DNA from 2 places in the Arthrobacter sp. AD-310 genome. Region 1 is predicted to be linked to the other one. Evidence: predicted binding sites of a transcription regulator. Region 1 holds the regulator's gene; the other holds the start of a gene.
What was found. Region 1 encodes HspR, which represses chaperone genes until heat shock. Its sites were predicted from a motif close to AAGTTGAGTCNNNNNGACTCAACTT; they were not measured.
Positions count from the first base shown of each region.

Region 2: clpB (ATP-dependent chaperone ClpB) is a predicted target of HspR. The motif match lies at 3,371-3,395, and genes of this name have one in related genera.

Region 1 covers NZ_BAAHNO010000014.1:58,536-66,938, forward strand. The annotation lists gene hpaH (2-oxo-hept-4-ene-1,7-dioate hydratase) at 1-84, shown strand, start outside; gene ACYQ1Z_RS10140 (HpcH/HpaI aldolase family protein) at 69-899, shown strand; gene ACYQ1Z_RS10145 (endonuclease/exonuclease/phosphatase family protein) at 1,007-1,897, shown strand; gene ACYQ1Z_RS10150 (aldehyde dehydrogenase family protein) at 2,036-3,448, shown strand; gene ACYQ1Z_RS10155 (hypothetical protein) at 3,525-3,911, opposite strand; gene ACYQ1Z_RS10160 (heat shock protein transcriptional repressor HspR) at 4,071-4,496, opposite strand; gene ACYQ1Z_RS10165 (DnaJ C-terminal domain-containing protein) at 4,512-5,483, opposite strand; gene ACYQ1Z_RS10170 (nucleotide exchange factor GrpE) at 5,566-6,246, opposite strand; gene dnaK (molecular chaperone DnaK) at 6,249-8,123, opposite strand; gene ACYQ1Z_RS10180 (hypothetical protein) at 8,366-8,403, opposite strand, start outside.
Region 2 covers NZ_BAAHNO010000044.1:13,475-21,877, forward strand. The annotation lists gene ACYQ1Z_RS19630 (septum formation family protein) at 1-656, shown strand, start outside; gene clpB (ATP-dependent chaperone ClpB) at 699-3,341, opposite strand; gene ACYQ1Z_RS19640 (sulfate/molybdate ABC transporter ATP-binding protein) at 3,581-4,654, opposite strand; gene ACYQ1Z_RS19645 (ABC transporter permease) at 4,651-5,523, opposite strand; gene modA (molybdate ABC transporter substrate-binding protein) at 5,544-6,338, opposite strand; gene ACYQ1Z_RS19655 (TOBE domain-containing protein) at 6,335-6,742, opposite strand; gene ACYQ1Z_RS19660 (DUF4031 domain-containing protein) at 6,859-7,728, shown strand; gene ACYQ1Z_RS19665 (2-phosphosulfolactate phosphatase) at 7,725-8,403, shown strand, end outside.

The DNA.
Region 1 (8,403 bases):
ACCCGGCCCATGTGGGTCTACAAGGGCGACACCGTCCACGCCGACTACGGCCCCCTGGGGAGCGTGACATGCCGCTTCGAATAACGGACACCTTCCGGGACGCCCTCGCTGCGCAAAAGGGCGGGGCAGGCCGGCCGCTGGCCGGCATGTGGGTCTGCTCCGGCAGTCCCCTGATCGCCGAACTGTGCGCCGGATCCGGCCTGGACTGGCTGCTGGTGGACGCCGAACACAGCCCCAACGGGCTCGAGTCCATCCTGGCCCAGCTCCAGGCCATCTACGGCTACCCCGTACACACCCTGGTCCGGCCGCCGGTCAACGACACCGTGGTCATCAAGCAGTACCTGGACCTGGGCGTGCAGAACCTGCTCATCCCCATGGTCAACTCCGTCGCCGAGGCCGAAGCCGCGGTGGCAGCGACCCGGTATCCGCCGCAGGGCGTCCGCGGCGTGGGTTCCGCTTTGGCGAGGGCGGCGCGGTGGAACCGGGTCCCGGACTACCTGGCGCGCGCCAACGAGACCATCAGCGTCACCGTCCAGATCGAATCCACCGCCGCCGTGGAAGCCGTAGAGGACATCTTGAAAGTCGACGGCGTGGACGCCGTCTTCGTCGGGCCCTCCGACCTCGCCGCCTCGATGGGCCTGCTCGGCCAGCAGGACCACCCCGAGGTGCGCGCCGCCGTCGAACACTGCCTCGCAGCTGCCAAGGCGGCCGGGAGACCCGCGGGGGTCAACGCCTTCAACCCCGACACCGCCCGCCACTACCTCGACCACGGCGCCAACTTCATCCTGGTCGGCGCCGACGTCGCCCTCCTCGCGAGGGGCTCCGAAGCCCTCGCCGCCCAATACGTCCCCAAAGGCGACATCAAGCCAACCGACGGCGGCACCTCCGCCAGCTACTAACCCCAACTGACTCGCAGTTGTTGTCGTTCTGACGCCTGAAAACGACAACAACTGCCAGTCAGTTGCGCCTCAGAATGGTGAGAGGGCGGGCGCCCACGCCGGCTCTGATGTCGCCACCCCCCCTCGAGCGCTGGCGCAGCCTGAAGACCCGGGGGCAGGATGGGGTGATGGCCGCCAACCTGGACATTCCTCCCTCGTTCTACGGGGAACTGATCACGAGCACCACCCGTGTTGTGACCTGGAACGTCTGGGGCCGGTACGGGCCGTGGCAGGAACGCGAAGAAGCCATCGTGGCCACCCTGAAGCAGGCCGGCCCGGACATCGTCGTGCTCGCCGAGTCGTGGGCCCGGGACAATGACAGCCAGTGCGCCCGGCTTGCCAGGCCGCTCGGTCTCCCCCACCACGCCTTCAACGGCGTCCCGGCCCAGGAGGACGAGTCTGCGCTCTCGGGCGTCGGGGTGATGTCCCGCTGGCCCATCTCATCCTCGGCCAGCCTGGCCTTCGGCAGCCTCCGCGTCCAGTTTGCCAGGGTCGACGGTCCGCGTGGGCCACTCCAGGTCTACGGCGTGGTCATGGATGCCTGGTGGCTCGACGAAAGCCAAGCAAGGCAGGACGCGGTCCGGGGCCTCTTGCAGCATCTGCACAAATCCCAGGATGACCGAACCCCCATGATTGTCTGCGGCGACTTCAACGCGGACCCGGACAGTGACGAGATGCGCCTGATGACCGGCCGGGCCGCGGCACCGGTCCAAGGGTTGTCCTTCTACGACGCGTGGGACTTCGCCGCAGTGGGCGGCCGCGGCAGTACGTGGTCCAACGCAAATCCCTGGGCCACACAGCTGCTGTGGCCGGACCGGCGGATCGACTACATCTTCAGCGCCGCCCCACGCCGCGGCGGGGCCGGCCATCCGGTGGCGGCCGCACTGATTGCGACCGAACCGGTGCAGGGCACCTACCCGTCGGACCACTTCGGGGTCCAGGCCGATCTCCGCTACTGACACGCTGCGCACCCGTTCGCTCCGCGTCAAGGGTCCTGCGCTCAACGACAAGAGACCAGGCCAACGCTCCCACCACACTAAGAGGAACCCGCTATGCCGCCCGGCTGGCGTCGCTGCCTACTCGAAGTGGAGTATCCCGTGGAAACCTATGACGCGCTGTTGGCTTCAATCTCGGCCGCCCCCGGCCAGGACAGCCGGACCATCTTCAACCCGGCAACAGGCGAAGCGGTGGGAGAGGCCCCGGTCCACACCCTCGAATACCTGGAGGAGGCCGTGGCCGATGCCGTCGCCACCCAGCCCGCCTGGGCTGCGCTGGGCCACGACGCCCGGTCCGCCGCGCTCCTGAAAGCAGCCGACGCCGTCGAACGCTCCGCCGAGGAGCTCGCCCAACTGCTCTCCCGCGAGCAGGGCAAACCGCTTAACGGCCCCAACGCCCGCTTCGAAGTGGGCGCCTGCGCCGCCTGGCTGCGCAACACCGCAACCACCGTCCTCGAACCCGAAACCATCGTGGACGACGGGGAAACCCGCGCCGAACTGCACTACAAGCCGATCGGCGTCGTCGCTGCCATCGGCCCGTGGAACTGGCCCATGATGATCGCCGTCTGGCAGATCGCGCCTGCCCTGCGGATGGGCAACACCGTGGTGGTCAAGCCCTCCGGCAACACCCCGCTGTCCGTCCTCGCCCTGGTCAAGGTCCTCAATGAGGAACTCCCCGAGGGCGTCCTCTCGGTGGTTTCCTGCGGCCGCGAAGTGGGCGCCCGACTCACGGAGCATCCCGCCATCGGCAAGGTCATGTTCACCGGCTCCACCGCCGCCGGCCGCGCCATCATCAAGTCCTCCGCGGATACGGTCAAGCGCCTCACCCTGGAACTCGGTGGCAACGATGCCGGCATCGTCCTGCCCGACGCCGACCCGAAGGCCATCGCCGGGGACCTCTTCTGGGGTGCCTTCCTCAACACCGGCCAGACCTGCGCCGCGCTGAAGCGCCTCTACGTGCACGACGACATCTATGACGCCGTCTGCGAGGAGCTCACCGCCGTCGCCAGGGCCATGCCGATGGGCAACGGCCTGGACGAAAACAACGTCCTGGGCCCGCTGCAGAACAAGGCCCAGTACGACGTCGTCGCGAACCTTGTGGAGGCAGCTAAGGCTTCCGGAGCACGCGTCCTCGTGGGTGGGAACCCGGATCCCGGACAGCCCGGCTACTTCTACCCCACCACCCTGGTGGCAGACATCGACAACGACAACCCGCTCGTCGCCGAAGAGCAGTTCGGCCCCGCACTGCCGATCATCCGCTACAGCACGGTTGATGAGGCCGTGGAGAAAGCCAACGCGCTCGACGTCGGACTTGGCGCCTCCGTCTGGTCCTCCGACCGCGAGGCGGCCCGGGAGGTCGCCGCCCGGATCCAGGCAGGCACCGTTTGGATCAACCGCCACGGCGCTGTGGACCCGCGGATACCATTTGGCGGCGCCAAGCAGTCCGGCTACGGTTTGGAATTTGGCGTCGAAGGCCTCAAGCACCTCGGGGTGCCGCAGGTCATCAACGGCTGAGTCTGTCCACGGCGGAAGTGGATACGGGAGCCTGGCACGCCGCGCGGCAGTGCCGGGCTCCCGTTGCTGTCCGGGGTTACCCCATGGCGGGAGCGGCGGAGGTCCGGCCGGCCAGCTGCCGCCGGGCCCAGCGGGCAAGCTTCTTGCCCTTGCCTTTCCACCAGTTGTCCTCGTCCTTGTCGTGGTGCAGCCTGAAGATGATCGCCACCAGCACGAACATCCCCATCACCACGTCCACCCAGGACGCCAGCACCAGCGCGATAAGGACAGTGACACCATTGGCGATGATGGACGGGACGGCCAGGGTCCGGAAGACGGTGCTGGCCACCCATCGGCGGTGAGACCGTGGAACGGACAATGCCCGCACCATGTCGAAGCAGACGCACACCACCACAATGGTCTGCCCGAGCGCGAGCATCAGCTGTCCGGGCACCGATCCGCTGAACGCGGCCACCACCTGCATTCCCGGGCTCATGGCCGGGCCTTACCGAAACCACACATGGAAAACCCCCAGAAACTTCGAACCACTGCTGATCCAGCGGTGGTTCCATTGAAGTTTCCGGGGGCTACAGGAACACGAGTAGTCAGTACTCTATTTTTTACCGGCCCGGAAGAGCAGTACTTATTGCCCGATCGCCCTCGGCCGCCACAGGACAACAGCCTGCGACCTTGGCCGGGGGCGCTGGCCACGCGCCAGGCTCACCACGTCACCGGCCGCGCCCGCGGCGAAAATGCGGGAGTCGAACGGCTGCGGGCGGCGCCCAAGTTCTTCGGTGAGTTCGGCAACGCGCATCTGCAGGGCTGCCACCTGGTTTTCGAGTTCCAGGATCCGTTTGATCCCCTCCAGGGACACGCCTTCCTGGGACAGCCGCTGCACCTCTCGCAGCATGTTGACGTCCCGCTGCGAGTACCGGCGCGACTTCCCCGGCGCCCGGCTGGGCTTGACGATGCCCAGCCGGTCATACTGCCGAAGCGTCTGCGGGTGCATGTCCGCGAGTTCAGCAGCCACGGAAATCACGAAGATGGGCTGGTCGGCGTTGATGTCCACGGCACACCTCCCCTGCTAAAGCCGGGCCTTGGCGGCAAGGCCCTCCCGGACGTCGGCGCCCGAGGTCGCCTCGGCGAAGGCCTTGACGGCGGCCTCGGCTTCCTTGCTCAGGTTTTTGGGAACGGCGACGTCGATGGTCACCAGCAGGTCGCCGGTCGCCTTCGAGGTCTTCACGCCTTTGCCCTTGACCCGCAGGGTCCGGCCCGACGGCGTCCCGGCCGGAACGCGGACCCGCACCTTTTCGCCGTCGATGGTAGGCACCTCGATGTCGGCACCCAAAGCAGCCTCCGGGAAGGTGACCGGCACGTGGATGCGGAGGTTGTCGCCGTCGCGCGTGTAGAACGGGTGCGGCTGGACAGAGACGCTGACCACCAGGTCGCCGTTGCCGGCCGGGCCGGGCTGACCCTTGCCGCGGACCCGCACCTTCTGGCCGTCCTTGATGCCGGCGGGAACGCGGACGTCGATGACGTCGCCGCTCGCCTCCCGCAGGCCAATCGTGGTGCCCCGGATCGCGCCTGCGAAGGAGATGCTGGTGCTCGCGGTTCGGTCGGCGCCCTTCTGCGGTGCGCGCTGGAAGCCGGTCTGGCCGAAGCCGCCGCCGAAGAGGTCGGCGAACTCGGGCGGGATACCGCCCGAGGACGGGTTGAATCCGCCCGCGTGACGGCCGGTGTTGCCCGTGAAGAGGCCGCCGAAGAGGTCCTCGAATCCGCCGTTGCCGGCACCGGCGCTGCCGGGAGCAAACCGGGCGCCGCCGCCCATCGCCCGGATGGCGTCGTACTGCTGGCGCTCATCGGGATCCGAGAGCACCGAGTAGGCCTCGGAAATGTCCTTGAACTTCTTCTCGGAAGCAGTGTTCCCCGGATTCTTGTCAGGGTGGTGCTCGCGGGCCAGCTTCCGGTAAGCCTTCTTGATATCGGCGTCGGAAGCGTCCTTGGCAACACCAAGGATCTTGTAAAAGTCCTTGTCCACCCAATCCTGGCTAGCCAATGGCGTTTCCTTTCAAAAGTTATGGGTCGGTGGTTGAGCCCGTCGAAACCACGCTTCGGCAGGCTCAACCACCGGGGTAATGCTACGCAGGAACGGCGACGATGACCTGGGCTGCGCGGAGGACGCGTTCTCCTGACTTGTAGCCGGAGCGGAGCACCTGGCTGACGGTGTCAACCTCGATGTCCTCGCCGGGCTGCTGGATCAGGGCCTCGTGGATGGTCGGGTCGAACTCCACGCCGGTCTCGTCGATGCGGGTCAGGCCGTAGGTCTTCAGCGCGTTCTCCAGCTTGGTGGCGATCGCGGCGAAGGGACCGTCGGCGAGGTCGCCGTGCTGCCGCGCGGCGTCGACGTCGTCCAGCACCGGAAGCAGGGCGTTCAGGACGCCGATGACGGCCATTTCCCCTGCCACGGCGCGGTCGCGTTCGACGCGCTTGCGGTAGTTGACGTACTCGGCCTGCAGGCGGAGGAGGTCGTTCTTCAGCTCGGCTGCCTCAGCGCTGGATGTACCCTGGGCCACGGATTCCGCCGCGGGCACTTCCATGCCGTTGAGGATTTCCTCGGCCTGGGCCAGTGCGTCGCCGTCCGAGTCCGTTGCCCCGGCGCCGGCGGCTGTGTTGCCGCCTTCAGAGTGCCCGCCCTCCGGGTGCCGGGCCTGCCCGGTCACCGGGTCAACCTTGCGGTTGTCCCGGATGACCGGCTCGCCGTTCTGACCGCGCTCCTGTCCGGTGGAAGTGTGCTCTTCCTCGTTACCGTGGTGCGGCATGGCTACTTCTTCGCTTCGTCTTCGTCGATGATTTCGGCGTCGACGATGTCTTCATCCGAAGAACCCGCCTGGCCGCCGGCCGGGGCGCCTTCGGCACCTGCAGCACCGGTGGCGCCGTCCGGCGACCCTGCCTGCGAGTAGATGGCCTCGCCCAGCTTGGTCTGGGAAGCCTGCAGCTTCTCGAAGGCGGACTTCACCGCAGCGTCGTCGGTACCTTCGAGGGCCTTCTTGAGATCGTCGACGTCGGTCTGGACCTCGGTCTTGACCTCTTCAGGCAGCTTGTCGGCGTTGTCGGCGATGAGCTTGTCCACGGAGTAGGCGAGCTGCTCTGCGGAGTTGCGGGTGTCGGTTGCCTCGCGGCGGGCCTTGTCCTCGGCTGCGTGCTCCTCGGCGTCACGGACCATGCGGTCGATGTCTTCCTTGGACAGTGCGGTGCCGCCGGTGATGGTCATGGACTGTTCCTTGCCGGTGCCCTTGTCCTTGGCGGAGACGTGGACGATGCCGTTGGCGTCGATGTCGAAGGTGACCTCGATCTGCGGGATGCCGCGCGGCGCCGGGGCGATGCCGGTCAGTTCGAACGTGCCCAGCGGCTTGTTGTCGCGGGTGAACTCACGCTCGCCCTGGAAGACCTGGATGGCCACGGACGGCTGGTTGTCGTCTGCGGTGGTGAAGGTCTCGGACCGCTTGGTGGGGATAGCCGTGTTGCGCTCGATCAGGTGCGTCATGACGCCACCCTTGGTTTCGATGCCGAGGGACAGCGGGGTGACGTCGATCAGGAGGACGTCCTTGCGCTCACCCTTCAGCACACCGGCCTGCAGGGCTGCACCAACGGCCACAACCTCGTCCGGGTTCACACCCTTGTTCGGCTCCTTGCCGCCGGCCAGTTCCTTGACCAGCTCGGAGACGGCGGGCATACGGGTGGAACCACCGACCAGCACGATGTGGTTGATGTCGGAGAGCTTGATGCCGGCTTCCTTGATGACGTCGTGGAACGGCTTCTTGGTGCGCTCGAGCAGGTCCTTGGTGAGGTCCTGGAACTTGGCGCGGGTCAGCTGCTCGTCCAGGTGGACCGGGCCGTCGGGGGTGACGGACAGGTACTGGAGGGAGACATTGGTGCTGGTGGAGGAGGAGAGTTCCTTCTTGGCCTGCTCGGCAGCTTCGCGGAGGCGCTGCAGGGCGATCTTGTCCTTGGACAGGTCGATGCCCTTGACCTTGAGCTGGTTCAGCAGGTAGTCAACGACGCGCTGGTCCCAGTCGTCGCCGCCGAGGCGGTTGTCACCGGCGGTGGCGCGCACCTGGATGGTGGAGAAGTTGTCTTCGTCCTTGCCGACTTCCAGCAGGGAGACGTCGAAGGTACCGCCACCGAGGTCGAAGACCAGGATGAGTTCGTCTTCCTTGCCCTTGTCCAGGCCGTAGGCGAGTGCTGCGGCGGTGGGCTCGTTGACGATGCGCAGGACGTTCAGGCCGGCGATTTCGCCGGCTTCCTTGGTGGCCTGGCGCTCGGCGTCGTTGAAGTAGGCCGGGACGGTGATGACCGCGTCGGTGACCTTTTCACCCAGGTAGGACTCGGCGTCGTTCTTCAGCTTCATGAGGATACGCGCGGAGATTTCCTGCGGGGTGTACTTCTTGCCGTCGATGTCCACCTTCCAGTCGGTGCCCATGTGGCGCTTGACGGACGCGATGGTGCGCTCGATGTTGTTGACGGCCTGGCGCTTGGCGATCTCGCCAACCAGGACCTCGCCGGACTTGGAGAACGCAACAACCGACGGCGTGGTGCGGCCACCCTCGGCGTTGGCAATAACGGTGGGCTCGCCACCTTCGAGAACGGAGACGACGGAGTTGGTGGTTCCGAGGTCGATACCTACTGCACGTGACATGTGTTGCTTCCTTCTTTCCTTGGAAACTGGTTGGCGCCCGCTAATTGAGCGTTCTGCACTCAACTTTACTCAGGGCGTTCACGATGTCAATCCAAAGTTGAGTCGAGTGCGCTCAACTTATTCTTCCTATCCGCTGAAGTTGGCTGCAATGGCGCGGTTTTTGGGCACAAAGAAGCCCGACGGCGGTTCTCCGTTTCGCTCCTGGAGAACCGGCCGCCGGGCTGCTTCGACGGTGCGGAGGCTTAGCGTTCGGCGTCAGGGTCGCCATGCAGGGGGCCTC
Region 2 (8,403 bases), on a different contig from region 1:
AAGTGCGGGCGGAGCAGGTTCCCGCCCGGCACCACATCCCGGCACAGGCCCCCGCTCCCGCACCGGACCATGTGACGTGGTCCCGGCCGCTGCCGGAGCCGGAACGGGAACGGACGCCCAGGCTGCGACCGAAAACCCGGCGGACCCTGTGGAAGGCGCTGTTCGCCGTCGTACTCCTTGCGGTGGTGGCCGGCGTGGTGTGGCTGGCGGTGTGGCTGAACTCCGGCGGGGGCGCCGATGAAGCGGCGAATGCCGCCGGGGCCGTGGAAACCGCGGTGACGCCGCAGGCCACGCCGCTGCCGCTGCCGCGCGACGGGGTGCAGCCGGCGGACTACGCGCTGGGTGACTGTTTTGCCGATTTCGATCCGGAAGCGCTCGCATCCAAGGTGGTCCCCTGCGATACGGGCCACTCGGCGCAGCTTGTTGCCGTGTTCCGCTACCCGGAGGCAGGATCCTATCCGGGCGCCGAGGCGCTGAAAGCCAAGGCGCTGGAAGCGTGCCAGGCGGCAAAGCTGGGCCCGGCCGCCAACGAGTACCAGCTGAACTTCCAGCGCAGCTTTCCCAGCAGCACCAGCTGGGAGTCCGGCGACCGCAGGGTGGACTGCTATGTAACCAGCACGGGCGGCAATGTCATTAACGCGAGCGTGCTGCCCTGACGGTTTCCCGCCGGGGCAGCACGCTTCCCTGAATCCTTCTGCTTAGCCCTTACGCCGCACGGCGAGGCCTGCGGTCAGGGCACCTGTCAGCGTGTCGACGTCGCCTTGGCCGATTTCCGCAGCTTCGGCCGCGGTGTCCACGAGCACGGTGTCGCCGTCGCTGATGTCACCGGCCAGGATGGCCTTGGCCAGCCGGTCGCCGATCTCGCGCTGCACCAGCCGGCGGAGCGGCCGGGCACCGTACGCGGGGTCGAAGCCGGAGATGGCAAGCCAGTCCTTGGCACCGTCCGTAACCTCCAGGGTGAGCCGGCGGTCGTGCAGGCGCCGTCCCAGTTCGGCCACATGCAGGTCGACGATCCGGGAGAGCTCCTCCACCTTGAGCGCGTCGAACAGCACTACCTCATCCAGCCGGTTCAGGAACTCCGGCTTAAAGGCGGTGTTGACGGTGGCCATGACAGCATTCCGCTTGGCCTCCGCATCCAGCGACTGGTCCACCAGGAACTGGCTGCCCAGGTTGGACGTAAGCACCAGGATGGTGTTGCGGAAGTCCACGGTGCGCCCCTGGCCGTCGGTCAGCCGGCCGTCGTCGAGCACCTGCAGGAGGATGTCGAAGACCTCCGGGTGGGCCTTCTCCACCTCGTCGAGCAGCACCACGGAGTACGGGCGGCGGCGGACGGCCTCGGTGAGCTGGCCGCCTTCCTCGTAGCCGACATAACCCGGAGGGGCACCGACGAGCCGGGCGACCGAGTGCTTCTCGCCGTACTCGGACATGTCGATGCGCACCATGGCGCGCTCATCGTCGAACAGGAAGTCGGCGAGTGCCTTGGCCAGTTCGGTCTTGCCCACGCCTGTGGGACCCAGGAACAGGAAGGAGCCGGTGGGCCGGTTGGGGTCGCTGATGCCGGCCCGGGCACGGCGGACGGCATCGGATACCGCGGTGACGGCCTTGGCCTGGCCGATCAGCCGCTTGCCCAGCTCCTCCTCCATGTGGAGCAGCTTCTGGCTTTCACCCTGCAGCATGCGCCCGGCGGGGATCCCCGTCCACGCGGAGATGACCTCGGCGATGTCGTCCGCGGTCACTTCCTCGGCGACCATCTGGGCGGACTTGTCCGAGACGGCGGCTTCGGCTTCGGCCGCGGCGTTCAGTTCGCGTTCCAGTGCCGGGATTTCACCGTAAAGGACCCGCGAGGCAGTCTCCAGGTCGCCTTCGCGCTGGGCCTTGTCCGCCGCGCTGCGCAGCTCATCCAGCTTGGCCTTCAGGTCGCCCACCCGGTTCAGGCCGGCTTTTTCAGCCTCCCACCGGGCGTTCAGCGCAGCCAGCTCTTCTTCCTTGTCCGCTTTGTCCGCCCGCAGGGCCGCAAGGCGTTCCACGGAGGCGGCGTCGGTTTCGCCTTCCAGCGCCAGCTCCTCCATGGTGAGCCGGTCGACGGCGCGGCGGAGCTGGTCGATTTCCTCCGGTGCGGAGTCGATCTCCATGCGCAGCCGGGACGCGGCCTCGTCCACCAGGTCAATGGCCTTGTCCGGCAGCTGCCGGCCGGAGATGTAGCGGTTGGAGAGCGTGGCCGCAGCCACCAGCGCCGAGTCGGCGATGGACACCTTATGGTGTGCCTCGTAGCGCTCCTTCAAACCGCGGAGGATGCCGATGGTGTCCTCCACGCTGGGCTCGCCGACGTACACCTGCTGGAAGCGCCGTTCAAGGGCGGCGTCCTTCTCGATGTTCTCGCGGTACTCATCCAGGGTGGTGGCCCCGATCAGCCGAAGCTCGCCGCGGGCCAGCATGGGCTTGAGCATGTTGCCGGCATCCATGGAGGAGTCACCGGTGGCACCAGCGCCCACAACAGTATGGATCTCGTCGATGAAGGTGACGATCTGGCCGTCGGAGCCCTTGATTTCCTCGAGGACCGCCTTCAGCCGCTCCTCGAACTCGCCGCGGTACTTGGCGCCCGCGACCATGGAGCCGAGGTCCAGGGAGATCAGCGTCTTGCCGCGCAGGCTTTCCGGGACGTCGCCCGCCACCATGCGCTGCGCGAGCCCTTCAACAACGGCGGTCTTGCCCACGCCGGGTTCACCGATGAGCACCGGGTTGTTCTTGGTCCGCCGGGACAGGACCTGGACAACGCGCCGGATCTCCGAGTCACGGCCGATCACGGGGTCCAGCTTGCCGGACCGTGCCATGGCGGTCAGGTCGGTGCCGAACTTCTCCAGCGACTGGAAGGTGTTTTCCGGATCCGGGCTGGTGACCTTGCGGTCGCCGCGGACGCCTGGCAGGGCGGCGAGCAGCGCTTCACGGGAGGCTCCCGCCTCGCGCAGCAGGCGGCCGACGGCGTCGCTTCCGGCGGAGAGGCCAAGGAGGAGGACTTCGGTGGAGACGAAGGTGTCGCCGAGCCGCTCGGCCTCTTCCTTGGCATTCTGGATTGCCTGGAGGGCGGGGCGGGACAGCTGCGCCTGTTGGCTGGATCCGCCGGAGGTTGCCGGCAGCGCCTTGATGGCGCTGCTGGCCTGGACACTGACAGCATCCGGGTCGGCGCCGGTGGCGCGGAGCAGGGCAACGGCGACACCCTCGCGCTGGTCCATAAGGGCCTTGAGCAGGTGGGCCGGTTCCACTTGGGGGTTGCCGGCCGTGGAGGCGTTCATGGCCGCAGCGGAAAGAGCCTCCTGGCTCTTGGTGGTGAATTTGACGTCCAAAGAGAGCTCCTTTCAGGGGCAGTTGATCTAGGTTGAGTCTACTACGCTCAACTTTGCATTGGCTCGCTTTATTTCCCGCCGAGGGCCCCTCTTTTCCCACAGCGAACAGTCGCAGCCGGAACCCCGGCCTGTCAGCCCGGTATGTGGCACGTTGGATATCCCGGGGTTGCATTCTGCCCGGTCTCCGTCCGGAACGGCAGGGTCGAAGGCCCCGAACCCGGCTTTTTCGGGACGGCGGCTCACGCCTCGTAAACGGAGACCGCAGCGGCTTTGACCACGAAGTGCACCTCCATGCCGGGAGCCAGCCCCAGGTCCGCCGAGGCCGCCGGGGTAATGTCCGCCGCCAGCCCGTCCGCGCGGACCCGGATCTGGTCGCCGTGCGGCTCCATATCCGTGACCGTCACCGGGAAAGAGTTGCGGGGGCTGCCGTGGGCGTCAGTCAGGAACACGGAAACGGCCGACGGCGGAAACACGGCAACGCCGGGGCCGCCCGGCCGGTGCGCGGGGCCGGGTTCCTCGTGGTGGCCGGCGACTTCCAGCCCACGGGCGGTGCGGAGGCCGCTCCAGGTCAGCGTGCCAGGCAGGAAGTTCAGCCCGGCCAGCCCGGCCGCGAACGCGCTCCGGGGCTGCTCCAGCACCTGGCGCGTGGGCCCCTCCTCCACCACCCGTCCGTCCTCCATGATGACCACGCGCCGGGCAAGCATCAGCGCGTCGAGCACGTCGTGGGTGATGATGATGGCCTGGCGCCCCGCAAGAACCCGCTTGAGCAGGCGGCGGAGCAGCGGTGCGGAGTGGATGTCCAGGGCCGACAATGGTTCGTCAAGCAGCAGGAGCGCCGGATCGGCTGCCAGGGCCCGGGCCACCGCCACCCGCTGTGCCTGGCCGCCGGAAAGCTCCGCCGGCCGGCGCGCCGCCAGGTCGGCGGCCTCCACCTCCGCCAGCCACTGCCTTGCCTGGGCGTTCGCGTCGCCGGCGCGCATTCCCCTGCTCCGCGGACCGAATGCCACGTTCTCCAGGGCAGTGAGATGCGGAAACAGCAGCGGTTCCTGGGCGAGCAGCGCGGCACCGCGGCTGTGTGGCGGCGTCCACCGGTGGACGGGTTTCGGCTGGAAGTGCGGGTCCAGGTGGAAGAGGGTGCGGCCGTCCAGCTCGGAGCGGCCGCTGTCCGGTTTGAGCAGGCCGGCGATGCTGGCCAGCAGCGTGGACTTGCCGGCGCCGTTGGGTCCCATGACGGCAACGGTTTCGCCCGGCGCCACCGTCAGGGCGACGTCGAAGCCCCGCTCAGCCACGGCTGCCTGGAACGTAAAGGTCACTGGAGGCTCCCGTCTGTGATGGCGGGCGCCGTCGTCCGTTCCCGCGATCCCCGCGGCGCCCCTCCACGCGGATGGCGGCGGTAGGCGAGCGCGACGACGGCAACGGCAACGGCGACCAGGACCAGGGACAGCGCGACGGCGGCGTCCGGGTCGGTCTCGCGCTGCAGGTAGATTTCCAGCGGCAGGGTCCGGGTCACCCCTTGCAGGCTGCCGGCGAAGGTGAGCGTGGCGCCGAACTCGCCCAGGCTCCGCGCAAAGGACAGCACCGCGCCGGAGGCCAGGCCGGGCAGCATCAGCGGCAGGGTGACGCGGCGGAAGACGACGCCGGGCGGGGCGCCCAGGGTCGCCGCGGCGGCCTCGTACCGGTGCCCGCCGGTCCGGAGCGCACCTTCGAGGCTGACCACCAGGAAGGGCAGCGCCACGAACGTCTGGGCCAGGACCACCGCCGAGGTGGAGAAGGCGATCCGGAGCCCCAGCACTTCCAGGGCACCACCCAGGAGTCCCTGCCGGCCAAAGGTGTAGAGCAGGGCGATGCCGCCGACGACGGGTGGCAGCACCAGCGGCAGGAGCACCAGCGAGCGGAGCAGGCCCTGCAGCGGGAATCGACTGCGGGCGAGGACAAGGGCCAGGGGCACGCCCAGCAGGATGCAGAGCACTGTGCTGGCTGTTGAGGTGCGCAGGCTGAGTCCCAGCGCGGACAGCGCCGGTTCCGACGTGACCAAGGGCAGGAAATTGGCCCAGTTGACCCGCGCCACGATGGCAACCAGCGGCAGGACGACCACCAGGGCCGCGAGCACCGCCAGGATGTACAGCCAGCGGGGAACACCGGTGTAGGCGGCGCGGGGGGCAGTCCTCGCGAAGACTCTCATAGTCCGGGCCCGGCGCGGCTTCATTCCGTGCCCGGCCCGAAGCCGGCCTGCCCCAGCACTTCCCGGCCCTCGGCGCCGGTGACGAGGTCGAGGAAGGCGGCGGCAGCGGCCTTGTTCCTGCCGTCGGCCAGCGCGGCGATGGGATAGCTGTTCACGGCGCCGGCGGCTTCCGGGAAGGGAATGCTTTCAACTTTGTTCTCCGCAGCGCGGACGTCAGTGACGTAGACCAGCCCGGCGTCGGCCTCCCCGGACGCCACTTTGCCCAGGACGTCCGCCACGGAGTTTTCCTCGCTGACGGGACGCAGCGCGGTCCCGTGCTTTTCCGCGATCAGGGCGGCCGCGGCCCCGCAGGGTACCTGCCGGGCACAGGTCACCAGCCGGGCGCCCTCTTTGGCGAGGTCCGCGAAGGAACGTACGCTGGCGGGATTGCCTCGCGGCACGGCGATGGCCAGCGTGTTGGTGGCGAAGATTTCCGGATCACCTTCCACCATGCCCGCATCCACCACCTTGTCCATGTTCTTGGTGTCGGCGGAGGCAAAGACATCAGCGGGGGCGCCCTGGCTGATCTGGGTTGCAAGGTCGGACGAGCCGGCAAAGCTCAGCGTGACGTCCACTCCCGGGTGTTCCGCCTCGAACGTTTCAGCCAGCCTGGTGAAACTGGATTTGAGCGAGGCGGCGGCGAAAACCGTGACGTCCCCTTCCACGCCGCCGGTTGCGGCACCCGGGCCCGGGCTGCCGCCCGCACACCCGGCCAACCCGGCCGCGAGCGCCAGGGCCGCCGCGGCCGCCAGCACGGGCGCCGGCTTTCGCCTCACAGCGCCTTCCCCTGGGGAGTCTCGATGATCACGGTGGTGGCCTTGACCACCGCGGTGGCCACCGACCCCGGTTCCAGGCCCAGGTCCCGGACGGCTTCGCTGCTCATCAGCGACACCACCCGGAACGGCCCGCACTGCAGCTCCACCTGGGCCATCACCTTGTCTGCGGTAATGGCGGTGACCAGCCCGACGAACCTGTTGCGCGCGGAGCTTCCCGTCCGGTGCGGATCATCCGGAAGCTGCGCCAGCTTTTGCGCATGCCGGGCAAGTTCCAGGCCGTCAACCGCGAGCCGGCCCGCCTCATCCCGGAGCGGAGTCAGGGAACCGTTGTCGGTCCAGCGGCGAACGGTGTCATCACTGACGCCGAGGAACCGGGCTGCTTCAGAAACGCGGATAATGGGCATTTCCCCAATATAGTCCTCACTTGCGGCAGAAACAGGAGGATTGTTCCGCTTTTTGGGATATGACCGGAGGCCGTGGCCTTCCCGGCGCCGGGCACCGGCAGCACTAGACTTCGTCCATGGCCATCTTCATCGACCCGCCGTTATGGCCTGCGCACGGAACCCATTTCTCGCACCTGGTTTCGGACACGTCACTGGAAGAGCTGCATGCCTTTGCCCTGGCGGAGGGCATCCCGGAGCGGGCGTTCGACGGCGACCATTACGACGTTCCGGAGCGCCGCTTTGACGGGCTGGTGGCTGCCGGCGCCATTCCCGTGGAAGCCCGGGTCCTGGTCCGCAGGCTGATCGCCAGCGGCCTGCGCATCCCCGCCCGGCAGCGGAACAAGTCACTCAAGGTGCCGCTGCAGACCCGGTGGGAAGCCATCATGCCGGGCCACGACGCCCTCTTCCTTGACCTGCTGGACCGGTGGAGCGAACCACACCGGCACTACCACGGCTGTACCCACCTGCTCTCGGTCCTCGAATCGCTGGACCTGCTCACCGAGCCAACGGACCCGCCCCGGACCGTGCTCCTGGCGGCGTGGTTCCATGACGCCGTCTACGCCGGGATTCCCGGCCAGGACGAGGAGGAGTCCGCCCGGCTGGCGGAGGACCGCCTCCGCCAGGCGGGCCTGCCGTGCGCCGAAGCAGCTGAGGTGGCAAGGCTTGTCCTGCTGACCAGCGACCACCGCCCCGGGCCGGGGGACGGGGCGGGTGCGCTGCTGTGTGATGCCGACCTGTCCGTCCTTGGCGGGGAACCGGACGAATACGCCCGCTACCTCGCCGCCGTCCGGCAGGACTACGCCCACGTGGGTGACCCTGATTTCGCGGCCGGACGCGCCGCCGTCGTACGCCGCCTGCTGGAACTTGACCCCCTGTTCCATACCCCACGGGCCAAAGAGCTGTGGCTCGATGCAGCCCGCCGCAACCTGGAAGGTGAACTGGCATGAACGCGCCGTCGTCGAAAACCGTGCATGTTCATTCCGCGAGCGCCGCGCACCGCCAACTCGGCTACACGGTGCGGCTTGACTGGGGAACAGCGGGCGCCAGGACCGTGGCCCCCGGAGCGGACCTTGCCGTAGTGGTGGATGTCCTGTCCTTCAGCACCTGCGTCAGCGTGGCCCTTGACCGGGGCGCCGAGGTGTTTCCCTTCCCGTGGAAGGACACCGGCGCCGAGGACTTTGCCGCCCACCACAGCGCGCAGCTGGCGGGACCGCGCGACGGCGGCGGGCTGAGCCTGTCGCCGGCCAGCCTGCGGGCTGCGGCCTCCCTGCAGCGGGTAGTGCTGCCGTCGCCGAACGGCTCGGCACTGTGCCATGTGCTGGCCGGTGAGGTTCCGCTGGTGGCGGCGGTGTGCCTCCGCAACGCGGCGGCGACGGCCGAGTGGGTGGCAGCGAACCTGGCCGAAGACGCGGTGATCGCGGTGGTTGCGGCCGGGGAACGCTGGCCCGACGGCACGCTCCGGCCCGCTGTGGAGGACCAGATCGGGGCGGGCGCCTTCATTGCCGGGCTTGCGGCGTCCGGCAAGGGCGGCTACGAGGCCGCGGACGGTTGGGATGGCAGGCACGGGTATTCACCGGAGGCGGTGGCCGCCGTGGCGGTCTTCGAGGCCTCCGAGCCGCGCC